DNA from 3 places in the Shewanella sp. GD04112 genome. Region 1 is predicted to be linked to each of the others. Evidence: predicted binding sites of a transcription regulator. Region 1 holds the regulator's gene; each other region holds the start of a gene.

The links. The regulator LexA, encoded in region 1, represses DNA repair genes until DNA is damaged. The targets are predictions, from matches to a motif close to TACTGTATNNNNATACAGTA.
Region 2: the regulator LexA is predicted to act here: its motif matches at 2,694-2,713, upstream of recA (recombinase RecA).
Region 3: the regulator LexA is predicted to act here: its motif matches at 2,014-2,033, upstream of dinB (DNA polymerase IV).

The regions. Positions count from the first base shown of each region.
Region 1 is NZ_JAOEAL010000001.1:4,691,843-4,696,134, forward strand. It holds gene plsB (glycerol-3-phosphate 1-O-acyltransferase PlsB) at 1-1,333, opposite strand, end outside; gene lexA (transcriptional repressor LexA) at 1,495-2,115, shown strand; gene N7386_RS20600 (SulA-like leucine-rich domain-containing protein) at 2,112-2,624, shown strand; gene coxB (cytochrome c oxidase subunit II) at 3,032-4,292, shown strand, end outside.
Region 2 is NZ_JAOEAL010000001.1:1,318,704-1,322,995, reverse strand. It holds gene alaS (alanine--tRNA ligase) at 1-751, opposite strand, end outside; gene N7386_RS05790 (regulatory protein RecX) at 1,027-1,437, opposite strand; gene recA (recombinase RecA) at 1,512-2,585, opposite strand; gene mutS (DNA mismatch repair protein MutS) at 2,969-4,292, shown strand, end outside.
Region 3 is NZ_JAOEAL010000001.1:1,099,504-1,103,795, forward strand. It holds gene N7386_RS04825 (methyl-accepting chemotaxis protein) at 1-1,907, shown strand, start outside; gene dinB (DNA polymerase IV) at 2,058-3,137, shown strand; gene N7386_RS04835 (aminoacyl-histidine dipeptidase) at 3,313-4,292, opposite strand, start outside.

The DNA of each region.
Region 1 (4,292 bases):
TACCGCTCAACTCTTTATGATAAGTCGCCACTTCCATCACGTGATCGTAGCCTAAATACACAGGCACTAAGGTGACAGGGCGTTCGATACCACGCAGCACACTGTTGATCGTCATGGCGATCATGCCAGTTTTCGGCGCCAATAGACGACCGGTGCGAGAACGGCCACCCTCAGAGAAATACTCAACCGAATATCCCTTAGCAAACAGCTGATCGAGGTATTCACGGAACACGGCAGTATAAAGTTTATTGCCGTTAAAACTACGGCGAATAAAGAAAGCGCCACCACGGCGGAACAGCGGTCCCGCAGGCCAGAAGTTTAGGTTAATCCCCGCCGCAATATGCGGTGGCACCATGCCTTGGTAATACAGAATGTAGGATAACAGCAGGTAATCCATATGGCTGCGATGGCAAGGTACATAAACAATCTCGTGACCATCATGGTGCAGCTGACGGATTTGCTCGGCACCTTTGATATTGATACCGCTGTAGAGCTTGTTCCATAACCAAGTTAAGAAACGCTCAGCAATACGCACTAGGCTGTCGGAATAATTCGCTGCAATTTCATCAAGATATTCAATTGCTGTTTCACGGGCTTGGGTTTCGGAAATCTTCTTACTCGCCGCTTCTTCCTGAATAGCCTTGCGTAAGGATTCGGATTTCAGCAGGGAGTGGAACATTGCCTGACGATTCGGCAACACAGGCCCTGTCATCACTTTGCGTTGGCGGCGGAAATGCACCCTAGCCACCCGCGCCAGTTTATGGGCAATCCCCATATCGGTGCCGTGTTCGTCGGCCATGTAACGCAGCGATACCGCATTAGAAAACTGCACAAAGTTATGACGACCCAAAAATAAGATCATCAAGCACTTACGTAACCAAGTTGGATTCTCGCGCTCAAGAACAGCCGCCTTCATGGTGTCGTCTTCTTTACCCGGAGTACGGCCCCAATACAGACTCACAGGCACCAGCTGAATATCTAACTCTGGCTTTTCCTTATGGACGGCCAACAGGCGCATAAAACATTCGAGGAATGGCTCATTACTGGCACGCTCGCCAAACAAAGGCTTACGGCCTTCGAGGCAAACGACGCGGGGCGCGACAACGCCATTTACCACGAGCGGCTCATAGGGGCTTGGCAAACCCAGCTTAGTGGTGATTTCGCTTAACGCAGCAATATCACTCAGGGATTCTGTTTTCATTACATAAGCAAGCGGTCTGGAAGCGTCCAGATTCAGATCGGCAAAGGGATCCTGCGGCACAACAATAGTGTGCACTAAGTGTTTTTGGATCCAGCGTAATGATTTCAACCAAAGAGAGTCTTGTTTAGGCATTATTCTTATGCAATGTAAGTACGTTCATTAGCCCCATAGAATACCAGATTCTAGGGAATATTCGCTAATACTCTCCAATCGCGTTAAAAAGTGGTTAATACTTGCACTACGAATAATACTGTATATACTAACAGTAACTGTATAGAAAAACAGGAAAGAACATGAGACCGTTGACGCCACGCCAAGCCGAAATTTTAGAGCTGATTAAACGTAATATTGCCGAGACTGGCATGCCACCCACCCGGGCCGAAATCGCCACCCGTTTGGGTTTTAAAAGTGCAAATGCCGCCGAGGAACACCTTAAGGCATTGGCGAAAAAAGGCTGCATCGAGATCATGCCTGGCACTTCCCGCGGGATCCGCCTCCCAGTTGAGGAAGAAGATAACAGCGAATCTGGCTTACCACTGATTGGTCAAGTGGCTGCGGGCGAACCTATCCTCGCCCAAGAGCATGTCGAACAGTATTATCAAGTCGACCCCAGCATGTTCCACCCAGCCGCCGATTTCTTGCTGCGCGTCAGAGGCGACAGTATGAAGAACATCGGTATCCTCGAAGGGGATCTGCTCGCCGTTCATAAGGTACAGCAAGCGCGCAATGGCCAAGTAGTTGTTGCTCGCGTTGACGATGATGTAACAGTTAAACGCTTTGAAAAGAAAGGGAATCTCGTTTATCTACATGCTGAAAATGAAGATTACTCCCCGATTAAAGTCGATTTAAGTTTCCAAAGTCTAACAATTGAAGGGCTCGCCGTAGGGGTGATCCGCAATGGAGATTGGCTATGAACAAACTACTAGGTAATGCCCCGCGTCACCCCGGTTTATGGCTCGATGCGGTACGCGAAACCGATACAGACTGGCAGCATACGCCTATCATCACTATGCCCACCGAGAGCCAAGGGCGCCAAGAGCTAATGCAACTTAGCAAACAATTGGCACAATTGAGCCAACAAGGCCGCTGGGTCGTGCTCATCAACCCACCCAGTATTGGCTACAAGCAGTTACTGGCCAGCGCCGGCGTGCGTATGGATCGCATACTCTTAGTCCATGCGAAAGATGAAGTGGAAACCCTGTGGGCCATGGAAAAAGCCTTAACTAGCGGCACTTCCAGCGCAGTAATTACTTGGATCCACTCACTCGATGCCCGCGACAATCGTCGTTTGCAAATTGTGGCCAAGAGCGCCCGCGCCATGGGAATCGTGCTAGAAGGTGTCGTAAATCACTCACCTACGGACGCGACACTCAAGCAACCTGCTCACTTTGCCCAAGGTAGTTTTTTTAGCTCTGTTCATTAAAATTTTTGCACTGCGTATTTAGCCTTGAAAGCCGCCTCACCTGTGAATGTGGGGCTTTTTTTTTGGCAATTTTTCAGACAATTAGAAAAAGAAGTGATCTTGATCAATTTTTAAACAGCAAGTATGTTTGATTCAGGCGAGCATAATATATCGCCCATTTAGGCAAAAAATATCGACGATTTATCGAATATCTCTTGCCCACAAAAATCGAGAATAATGGGTTTATTCAGCAGTATGTGCCAGTGTGGCTAATACCAGCAGTAACAATACTTAATCAAAAGTAATCCGCCAACGCACGTTGAAGTCAGAGAAGCTTTTTTGGGAACTGAAGAGTTTGCATAGAGTTGAGACTTACTGTGTTGCTCTTCTTTGTAGTTGCTATTCGCAATTAGCAGAGGAGAAGTCTTGTGAAGCAATGGTTGTATTGTTTACTCGTGGTGCTATTCGCCCCACCGTTGGCCGCAGCGGACATGCGGTTCAACATGACCCCCGGCGTAACAGAAATCAGTGGCAAGGTTTATCACTTACACATGACGATTCTGTATATCTGCTGCGCGATAGGCCTAGTGGTTTTTGGCGTGATGATTTATGCCATGATCAACCACAGAAAATCCAAGGGCGCGGTCGCGTCTCACTTCCATGAGAGCACAAAAGTCGAAATCGCGTGGACGATTATTCCTTTTGTCATTCTGATCTTAATGGCGATTCCCGCCACGAAAACTCTGATTGCCATGGAAGATCCCAGTAATGCCGATCTCACGGTAAAAGTCACAGGTTCTCAATGGAAATGGCATTATAGCTACTTCGATCAAGATATTGATTTTTACAGCATTCTCGCAACACCAAGACCTCAAATCGAAGGAAGTGAAGCCAAGGGAGAGCACTACTTACTCGAGGTCGATAAACCCCTAGTATTACCCATCAATCGTAAAATCCGCTTCTTAATGACCTCAGAGGATGTCATTCACTCATGGTGGATGCCCGCCTTTGCGGTTAAAAAAGACGCTAACCCAGGTTTTATTAACGAGGCATGGACCCGTATCGACAAACCCGGCATTTACCGTGGCCAATGTGCCGAGCTTTGCGGTAAAGACCATGGTTTTATGCCGATAGTGGTGCAGGCATTACCCGAAGCCGAGTTCGATGCTTGGGTTGTAGAACAAAAACAAGCCGCCAATGCCGCAGCGCAAGCCGCACAAGCCGCGTTATCGCAAACACTGACAAAAGAAGAGCTGATGGCTCAGGGTGAGCAAGTTTACCTTGGTCACTGCGCGGCCTGTCACCAACCCAACGGTGAAGGTCTACAAGGAGTATTCCCGCACCTCAAAGGCAGCCCGATTGCGACCGGACCACTGAGCGGCCATCTTGAAATAGTGCTCAATGGTAAAGCGGGTACGGCCATGCAAGCCTTTGGCAAACAATTAACGACCCAAGAGATTGCCGCCGTGATTACCTATGAGCGTAATGCGTGGGGCAATAACACGGGGGATGCGGTGCAAGCCAAAGACGTTGATGCCCATAAATCCGGAGGCACCAATAGCGAACCAGTAGCAACGACTCCGCCTCCAGCAACCACCGATGCGCCAAAGCCAGCGACAGAACCCGTCGCCAGTGTCGACCCCGCGAGTCTTCCCACGCTTAGCCATGATGAACTGATGGCCGAAGGGG
Region 2 (4,292 bases), 3.4 Mb from region 1:
AATGCACGCCCTGCATAATCGCAGCGATACGCTCAATCCCCATACCGGTATCGACTGAAGGTTTTGGCAGCGGCAACATTTCACCAGAGGCTTGGCGATTGTATTGCATGAATACTATGTTCCAGATTTCGATGAAACGGTCGCCATCTTCTTCTGGGCTACCAGGGCGTCCGCCCCAGATATGATCGCCGTGATCGTAGAAAATTTCGGTACATGGACCACAAGGACCTGTGTCACCCATTTGCCAGAAGTTATCTGAAGCGTATGGCGCGCCCTTGTTATCGCCGATACGAATGATGTTTTCAGCGGCAACACCAATCTTTTTATTCCAAATTTCAAAGGCTTCATCGTCTGTTTGGTAAACAGTCACACACAGACGCTCCTTTGGCAGCTTCAAAACTTCGGTCAGGAAGGTCCAACCAAAGTGAATCGCATCTTCTTTGAAGTAATCACCAAAACTGAAGTTACCCAGCATTTCGAAGAAAGTATGGTGACGCGCGGTATAACCAACGTTATCTAAATCGTTGTGTTTACCACCCGCACGGACGCAGCGTTGGGCAGTGGTCGCACGTGTATAGCTACGTTTGTCCATGCCAAGAAACACGTCCTTGAACTGGTTCATACCGGCGTTGGTGAATAAAAGCGTGGGATCGTTGCCTGGTACAAGAGAACTACTGTCCACAACTTGGTGACCATTGCTGCGGAAAAATTCGAGGAAAGCACTTCTAAGCGCTGCTGTCGTTTGATACATGAAATCGTCCTGAATTGGGTAAGCATGACCAGCTACACCATAAGGTAGCCGTATTTCTATTTGCCCAGCATTATAAGCAGACTGAGGAAAGACGACCAGCCTTGAATAGCGATATAGGCTTAGGAATCTCATATTTTCGGTGAGTTTGCCGCTAAGACATGGCTTATCACAAAAGCCAAGCGGTAAAGAGGAGTCGATGAGCCGAATCAACACGTCGGCCGAACGCAAAAGACAATGACCAGACAAGCCAAGGGCGGCGAGTTTATGCCATGACGTTAGTCATCATTATCTGCCAAAGGGTCGTAATCTAAGGCGTAGGAGACTTGTTCGTAATTAAAGCCTTGGCTCAGTAAAAACCGCACCCGTTTGGCTTTTTCTTTTGCAACCAGCTCACGAGAGTGTGAGCCTTTAACCTCGGTGACTTTAGGGGTTACATATTTTTTGATGGCTTTGGCTTTTGCTAGCTCAAACCAATCATGCTCATTGGCAGATAAGGCGGCTTCGATACAATCCTTTGAAAGCCCTTTTTGAGCAATGGCTTGGCGAATACGTATAGGCCCATGGCCACGGGCAATATGGCTGCGAACAAGAAGCTCGGCATAACGCTTATCATTGATAAAACCCGACGCTTCACAATCATCGAGAACGGGATCGATATCAACGACCTCAAAGCCTTTTTCGAGCAGTTTGGAGCGGATTTCTTGGCGGGAATAGTCGCGGCGCGCTAACAGCGCGACCGCGATTTGACGGGCTGACTGGCTCAGAATACTTCGCCTGTTTCGAAATCAACATTGCCTTCGCTATTTTCATCATCAGATGAAGATGAAGACATAGCGCTTGGGTTACTCAGCAGTAACTCACGCAGAGTTTTATCGATTTCAGCAGCAATTGCTGGGTTTTCAGTCAGATATTTACCAGCATTTGCACGACCTTGACCAATCTTGTCACCCTTGTAGCTATACCATGCACCGGCTTTTTCGATAAGTTTATGGGCCACACCTAAATCGACTAACTCACCGGTACGGTTGATACCTTGACCGTAAAGAATTTGGAACTCAGCTTGCTTAAACGGTGCAGCAACCTTGTTTTTAACCACTTTAACGCGCGTCTCGTTACCCACTACTTCATCGCCTTCTTTGATAGCACCAGTACGGCGAATATCGAGACGAACAGAGGCGTAGAACTTCAGCGCGTTACCGCCCGTTGTGGTTTCTGGGTTACCAAACATCACACCAATCTTCATACGAATTTGGTTGATGAAGATTAACAGTGTATTCGATTGCTTGAGGTTACCCGCTAGCTTACGCATCGCTTGGCTCATCATACGCGCCGCTAAGCCCATGTGTGAGTCACCAATTTCACCTTCAATTTCCGCTTTGGGTGTTAATGCCGCAACCGAGTCAACGATGATCACATCTACCGCTCCAGAACGGGTCAACGCATCACAAATCTCAAGGGCTTGCTCGCCTGTATCGGGTTGTGAACACAGTAAGTTATCAATATCTACGCCTAACTTTTTAGCATAGATAGGGTCTAGCGCATGCTCGGCGTCGATAAAAGCACAGGTTTTACCTTCGCGCTGAGCGGCGGCAATCACTTCTAATGTCAGCGTCGTTTTACCTGATGATTCAGGACCATAAATCTCAACGATACGTCCCATTGGTAAACCGCCAGCCCCTAAGGCGACGTCAAGGGAAAGTGAACCAGTAGAAATAGTCTCAACATCCATAGAGCGGTCTTCGCCCAGCTTCATGATGGAGCCTTTACCAAATTGCTTTTCAATTTGGCTCAATACCGCAGCAAGTGCTTTCTCTTTGTTTGGATCGACCTTCATTCCAGTTCCCTCATCTAGACAGTATCAGTACTGTCAAAAGTGATATTCAATTTAGTAAAGCGGGTAATACAAAAAGCGAGGCTCTTTGTCATAATCTGCTGACTAGTATACTGTACAATCATACAGTATCAAGACCTGTGAATGATTTATTTTTCAGTCAGAAAATTTTCCCGTTGAGACAAGCTTTTACCGACTCGTGCTGCAGATTTGTCAGGATATCAGTGAATATCCATGGTTTAAGGGTCAATTTTCAGAAAATTATTGCTAAGATTGGCGTCAATTTATTTTAGACAGTAACAGTGCACATCCACTGATTTTTTTATCCCATTACTGTACGACTTATTTCCCCGCTTTGGGCCGGCATAACGGACGAAAACGATTTAATGAATCCTATAGATACCGATGATTTAGAAAAACATACTCCTATGATGCGTCAATATTTGACCATGAAAGCGGAGCATCACGACATGCTGCTGTTTTATCGTATGGGTGACTTCTATGAACTCTTCTATGATGACGCAAAACGCGCCTCTGAATTATTGGGCATTTCCCTTACGGCCCGAGGCAAAAGTGGTGGCGATCCGATCCCGATGGCGGGTATCCCTTACCATGCGGTTGAAGGCTATCTAGCCAAATTGGTTCAAATTGGTCAATCGGTCGCGATCTGTGAGCAGATTGGCGACCCTGCTACCTCAAAAGGCCCGGTTGAGCGAAAAGTGGTGCGCATCGTCACCCCAGGTACATTGACCGACGAAGCCCTATTGCAGGAGAGGCAAGACAATCTGTTAGCCGCGGTTTACCAAGGTAAAGTTGGTTTTGGCTACGCGACCCTCGATGTGTCTTCCGGCCGCTTTGTGATTGCTGAATTAGAGACAAAGGAGTCCCTCGAAGCCGAGCTGCAACGTACCAATCCGGTCGAAATTCTCTATAGCGAAGATTTTGGCGCGATGGAGTTATTGCATCATTTTAAAGGCAAGCGTCGCCGCCCCGAGTGGGAGTTTGATTACGATACCAGCATCAAACTGCTGCTGGCTCAATTTGGCACTAAGGATTTGCACGGCTTTGGGATTACCGATGCGCGGCTGTCGCTGCAAGCTGCTGGCTGCTTAATGCAATATGTGAAAGACACTCAGCGCACCGCCCTGCCCCATATCAATGCCATTACCCGTTTCAATCAAACCGATACGATTGTCTTGGACGCGGCAACGCGCCGTAACCTGGAGCTGACACAAAATTTGAGTGGTGGTCGAGATAACACCCTAGCAGCCGTGCTCGACAATACCGCAACAGCGATGGGCAGCCGAATGCTGCAACGCTGGATCCATCAGCCGCTAAGAGACCATGCACAGATTTTTGCTCGCCAAACGGCCGTGAATGAATTACTCGGGACCGCGGCCCATGAGTCATTACATGAACAGCTTAAAGCCCTAGGCGATATCGAACGTATCATGGCAAGGCTGGCGCTTCGTACCGCACGTCCAAGGGATTTTGCCCGTCTACGCCAGGCATTAAACCTATTGCCTCAGTTGCAGCAGTCACTCGCGCAGTTAAGTGCGCCACATACGGTGAAACTAGGCCAACTCTTAGGTGAGTTTCCTGAAGAGCAACAACTGCTTGAGCGCGCGATTGTTGATAACCCGCCGATGCTTATCCGTGATGGTGGCGTGATCCGCGAAGGCTACAATGCCGAGTTAGATGAATGGCGAG
Region 3 (4,292 bases), 3.6 Mb from region 1:
ATAAAGAAAGTAATAACACACGTAAGCAAGTGGATGCGGACATTTCGGCGCTTGTGGCTCTCAAGGCCAATGAGATTGGTGGTTACTTTGTTGCCAAGGGACAAGTGATCCACTCGGTTTTTGCCGAGCCTGGGCTTATCCATTGGTTTAGCCAATATCATGCCCGTGGCAGTAACTTAGCCAACGATCAACAGTACCAAGATATTATTCGCTATTTCCGCTCGTTCTCCGACCGTGATAGCGATGTGAAGTCAGTGTTCTTTGGCTCGGCGAATACCTTCGAGTATTTCGACCTTAATGGCCGTTTCGATGGCGATCCAAACTACTACACTAACAAGCGTCCTTGGTGGCAGGAGGCTATCGATCAGCGCAGCTTGTTTGTGGGCGATCCTGCGGTCGATGCCAACGATGGATCTATTTCAGCCACGGTTAAAACCCCAGTCTATGGTGCCAATGGTGAACTCATCGGGATTGGTGGTATGGATATTCTTATCGATACCATTGGTAAAACCCTGTTAGCGCCAATCAAATACCGCAACTATGGCCAAGCCTTCCTGATGACAGATGAAGGTAAGCTGGTTTATTTCCCCGGATTCTCAGATAAATTCCCGCCGGGCTCACTTGCGAATCAAATCGATAGCCAGTTTAAGGACACCTCAGGTTTTACCGCCTTAAGACAACAAATGCAGCGCGAAGCACAGGGCTTTGCCGAAGTCACCTTTAACGGTGTGCCGCAGCGGGTAACCTTTGTGTCCGTGGGCGGTGATTATCCTAAGCAAAAATGGCACTTAGCCTTTATGTTGCCCCATGAGGTGATTGAAGCGCCAGTGACCGAAGCCTTTTGGAATGCCTGTTTTGTTGCCTTAGGGATTATGCTCTTGGTCGGCATCACAGTATGGTTGATGTTATTGCCCTTTAGACGCCAGCTCGGCAAATTGCTCGATGCGATGGAAGACATTGCCGAAGGTGATAGCGATTTATCCCAACGCATTTTAATGGAGCGCGAGGATGAGTTAGGCAAGCTGGGTGATGCCTTCAACCGCTTTGCCGAAAAGGTGCAGCAAATGTTACTGCACACTCGCAACTTAACCCAAGAGGTGGGCACTGGGGTGATGGATGCACGCCAAGTGTGTGATTTAGCGGTATCTTCGGTGTCATCGCAGAAACAACAAATCGACTCAGTGGCCACGGCAGCCACCCAAATGGCACAGACAAGCCAAGAAATGGCAATTAGCGCGCAGCGGGCGAATGATTTTGCTGAAAAGGCACAAACCCAAGCCCATGACGGTACCCAAATCGTGTCCCGTGCGACCGAAGGTATGAAGGCATTATCGGTTCAAGTGATTGAAGCGGCCAAGGTCATCAAGGAGTTACGTAGCAGCTCTGAGCAAATTGGCGAAGTGTTAAGCGTGATCCGTAACATTGCCGACCAAACCAACTTGCTGGCGCTCAATGCGGCCATCGAGGCGGCGCGGGCGGGTGAGCAGGGCCGAGGCTTTGCCGTAGTGGCCGATGAAGTGCGTACTCTCGCGTCTCGTACCCAAGATTCTACCGCCAACATTCAAGGCATTATCCAAACCCTGCAACAGAGTGCGCTACAAGCCGAGCAGGTGATGGAATCAGGGGTTGAGCAGGCAAGGGTCGGGCAAGACTTGACCACACAAGTGGAGCAAGCTTTAAGTGATATCGCCAGTGCGATTGTGTCGATTCAGCAGCAAACGGTGGAAATTACCGTCGCGATTGGCCAGCAGGCCGTTGTGGCTGAAGAAGTAGCACAGAACGTGGTTAGCGTGCGTGGTTTGTCCGATCAGTCTTTGCTCTCAAGCCAAGATTTATCCCAAAGTTTGCAAGGATTTGAGCAAGCGACTCACGAACTCACCCGCAACATTGGGCAATTTAAGATTTAATTCAAAACGTTGCAAATCAAGGGAGCCTTAGGGCTCCCTTTGTTTTTTGAGCGCTTATAATCCAAGCGCAAACAGCACCGCGGCAAATTGGTAAGCGGCACTTGATTACTGTTTTTATATACAGTATTTTGAGTGTCGGAGGAATGCAAGGTGCGAAAAATCATTCATATCGATATGGATTGCTATTTTGCTGCGGTGGAAATGCGGGATTTTCCCGAATACCGCGGTAAACCGCTGGCTGTCGGCGGCAGTCGGGTGCAGCGTGGCGTCATCAGCACTTGTAATTATGAGGCGCGCAAATTTGGCGTGCGTTCGGCCATGGCGACGGGCTACGCACTGAAATTGTGCCCCGATCTTATCCTCGTTCCCGGTCGTATGCAGGTCTACAAAGAGGTCTCACAGCAAATTCGCGCCATCTTTTCCCGATACACTGAGTTAATCGAACCACTTTCCCTCGATGAAGCCTATTTAGATGTCAGCGATTGTAAGCTGTTTAAGGGCTCAGCCACGTTAATTGCCGAGGCGATTCGCCGTGATATTTTGGCCGAAACTGGGCTGACGGCATCGGCGGGCGTGGCGCCGATTAAATTTCTCGCCAAGGTTGCCTCTGATTTAAATAAGCCCAATGGGCAATGTGTTATCCCACCCGATGAGGTGCCCGAGTTCGTTAAAAGCTTATCCCTGCGGAAAATACCCGGAGTCGGTAAAGTGACCGCTGAGAAACTGTCTTCGCTAGGCTTAAATACCTGCGCCGATGTGCAGGCTTATCCAAAGCAAGAGTTGATTGCCCGTTTTGGTAAGTTTGGCGCCGTGTTAGTCGAGCGGGCCCATGGCATCGATGATCGCGGGATTTCTGTGAGCCGCGAGCGCAAATCCGTAGGCGTTGAGACCACTCTCGCTCAGGATATTTACACGCTGGAGCAGTGCCAACAGGTGATGCCGGGATTAATCCAAGAGTTGTCCAGCCGTTTAGGGCGAAGTGCTAAGGGGAGGCAAATCCATAAGCAGGTGGTCAAACTTAAATTTAATGATTTTAAACAGACCACCATCGAGCATCGTAGTGACGAGGTCTCCGTGGTGATGTTCTATGAGCTACTGAGCCAAGCAATGGCTAGGCAAGAGGGCCGTGGAATTCGGTTACTCGGGGTTTCTGTTGGACTCGCCGAGACTAAAGACACGCTTTCGCCGCTCATGGTACGCGAAACGAAGCAGTTGGATTTTGTGTTTTAGTGTCAATTTAATCTGAGCGGATCTGGCTCAGCGCCAATCTAACCTAGTTTAGTTTAGATAACGCGATAATCAGCTTTACGCAGTGCGCAAATAGAAGCAACAATAAGGCCGCATTGGTAAACCCTCTGCGGCCTTTGTTATTTAAGTCTGCTTAGCGACTATTCACCTAGAGTGATTATTCACCTTTAGCGGGAATTCGTTCTAGCACAGCAAGGAGCAGATCCCAGTATTGACCTACTGTGGTGATATTGACCATTTCATCCGGGCCGTGTGGATAGCGGATGGTAGGGCCAATCGACACCATGTCCATTTCTGGATAAGGCTTCTTGAACAGACCACATTCAAGACCCGCGTGGATCACCATGATAACCGGTTCTTTATGGTAGATAGACTCGTAGGTCTCACGCACAATCGCCATTACGGGTGAGCTGTTATCTGGCTTCCAACCTGGGTAAGCGCCACTGAATTCAATTTCAGCGCCAGCGAGATTAGTCAGCGCATTGAGCATGCCTTCAACTTGGCTGCGGCCCGAATCGATGAGCGAGCGAATTAAGCACAGAATGCTAACTTCTTCATCGTTAGTGCTAATCACGCCTACGTTGAGTGAGGTTTCTGTCACGCCAGCGACTTCATCGCTCATACGCATCACGCCATTAGGGCATACATGCAGCAGGTCGATCAGCGTGTTTTGGCTGTTTTCACTCATCACGCGTTTTGGCGTTGGGATTTCGCTCAACACTAAACGCATATCAGGGTCGGCAATGGCCAGCTCGGCGCGGACTAAGGCTTCAAAAGCGCGCACTTTTTCATTCAGTGCATCGACATTTTCAGCGGGTAACATAAAGCTGATATTGGCTTCGCGTGGGATGGCATTACGCAGTGAACCACCGGTAAATTGGGTTAATTCCAGCGCTAATTCATCGGCATTTTCAAACAGGAAGCGTGCCAAGAGTTTGTTGGCGTTACCACGACCCAAATGGATGTTAACCCCAGAGTGACCGCCTTTTAAGCCAGATAAATGCAGGCTAAATGATGCGTAACTTTGCTCCGACGCTTGCCATACCATAGGCAGTGTGATTTGAGCATCGACACCGCCAGCGCAGCCCATGTAGATTTCACCTTCTTGCTCTGAGTCGGTGTTTATCAGGATTTCAG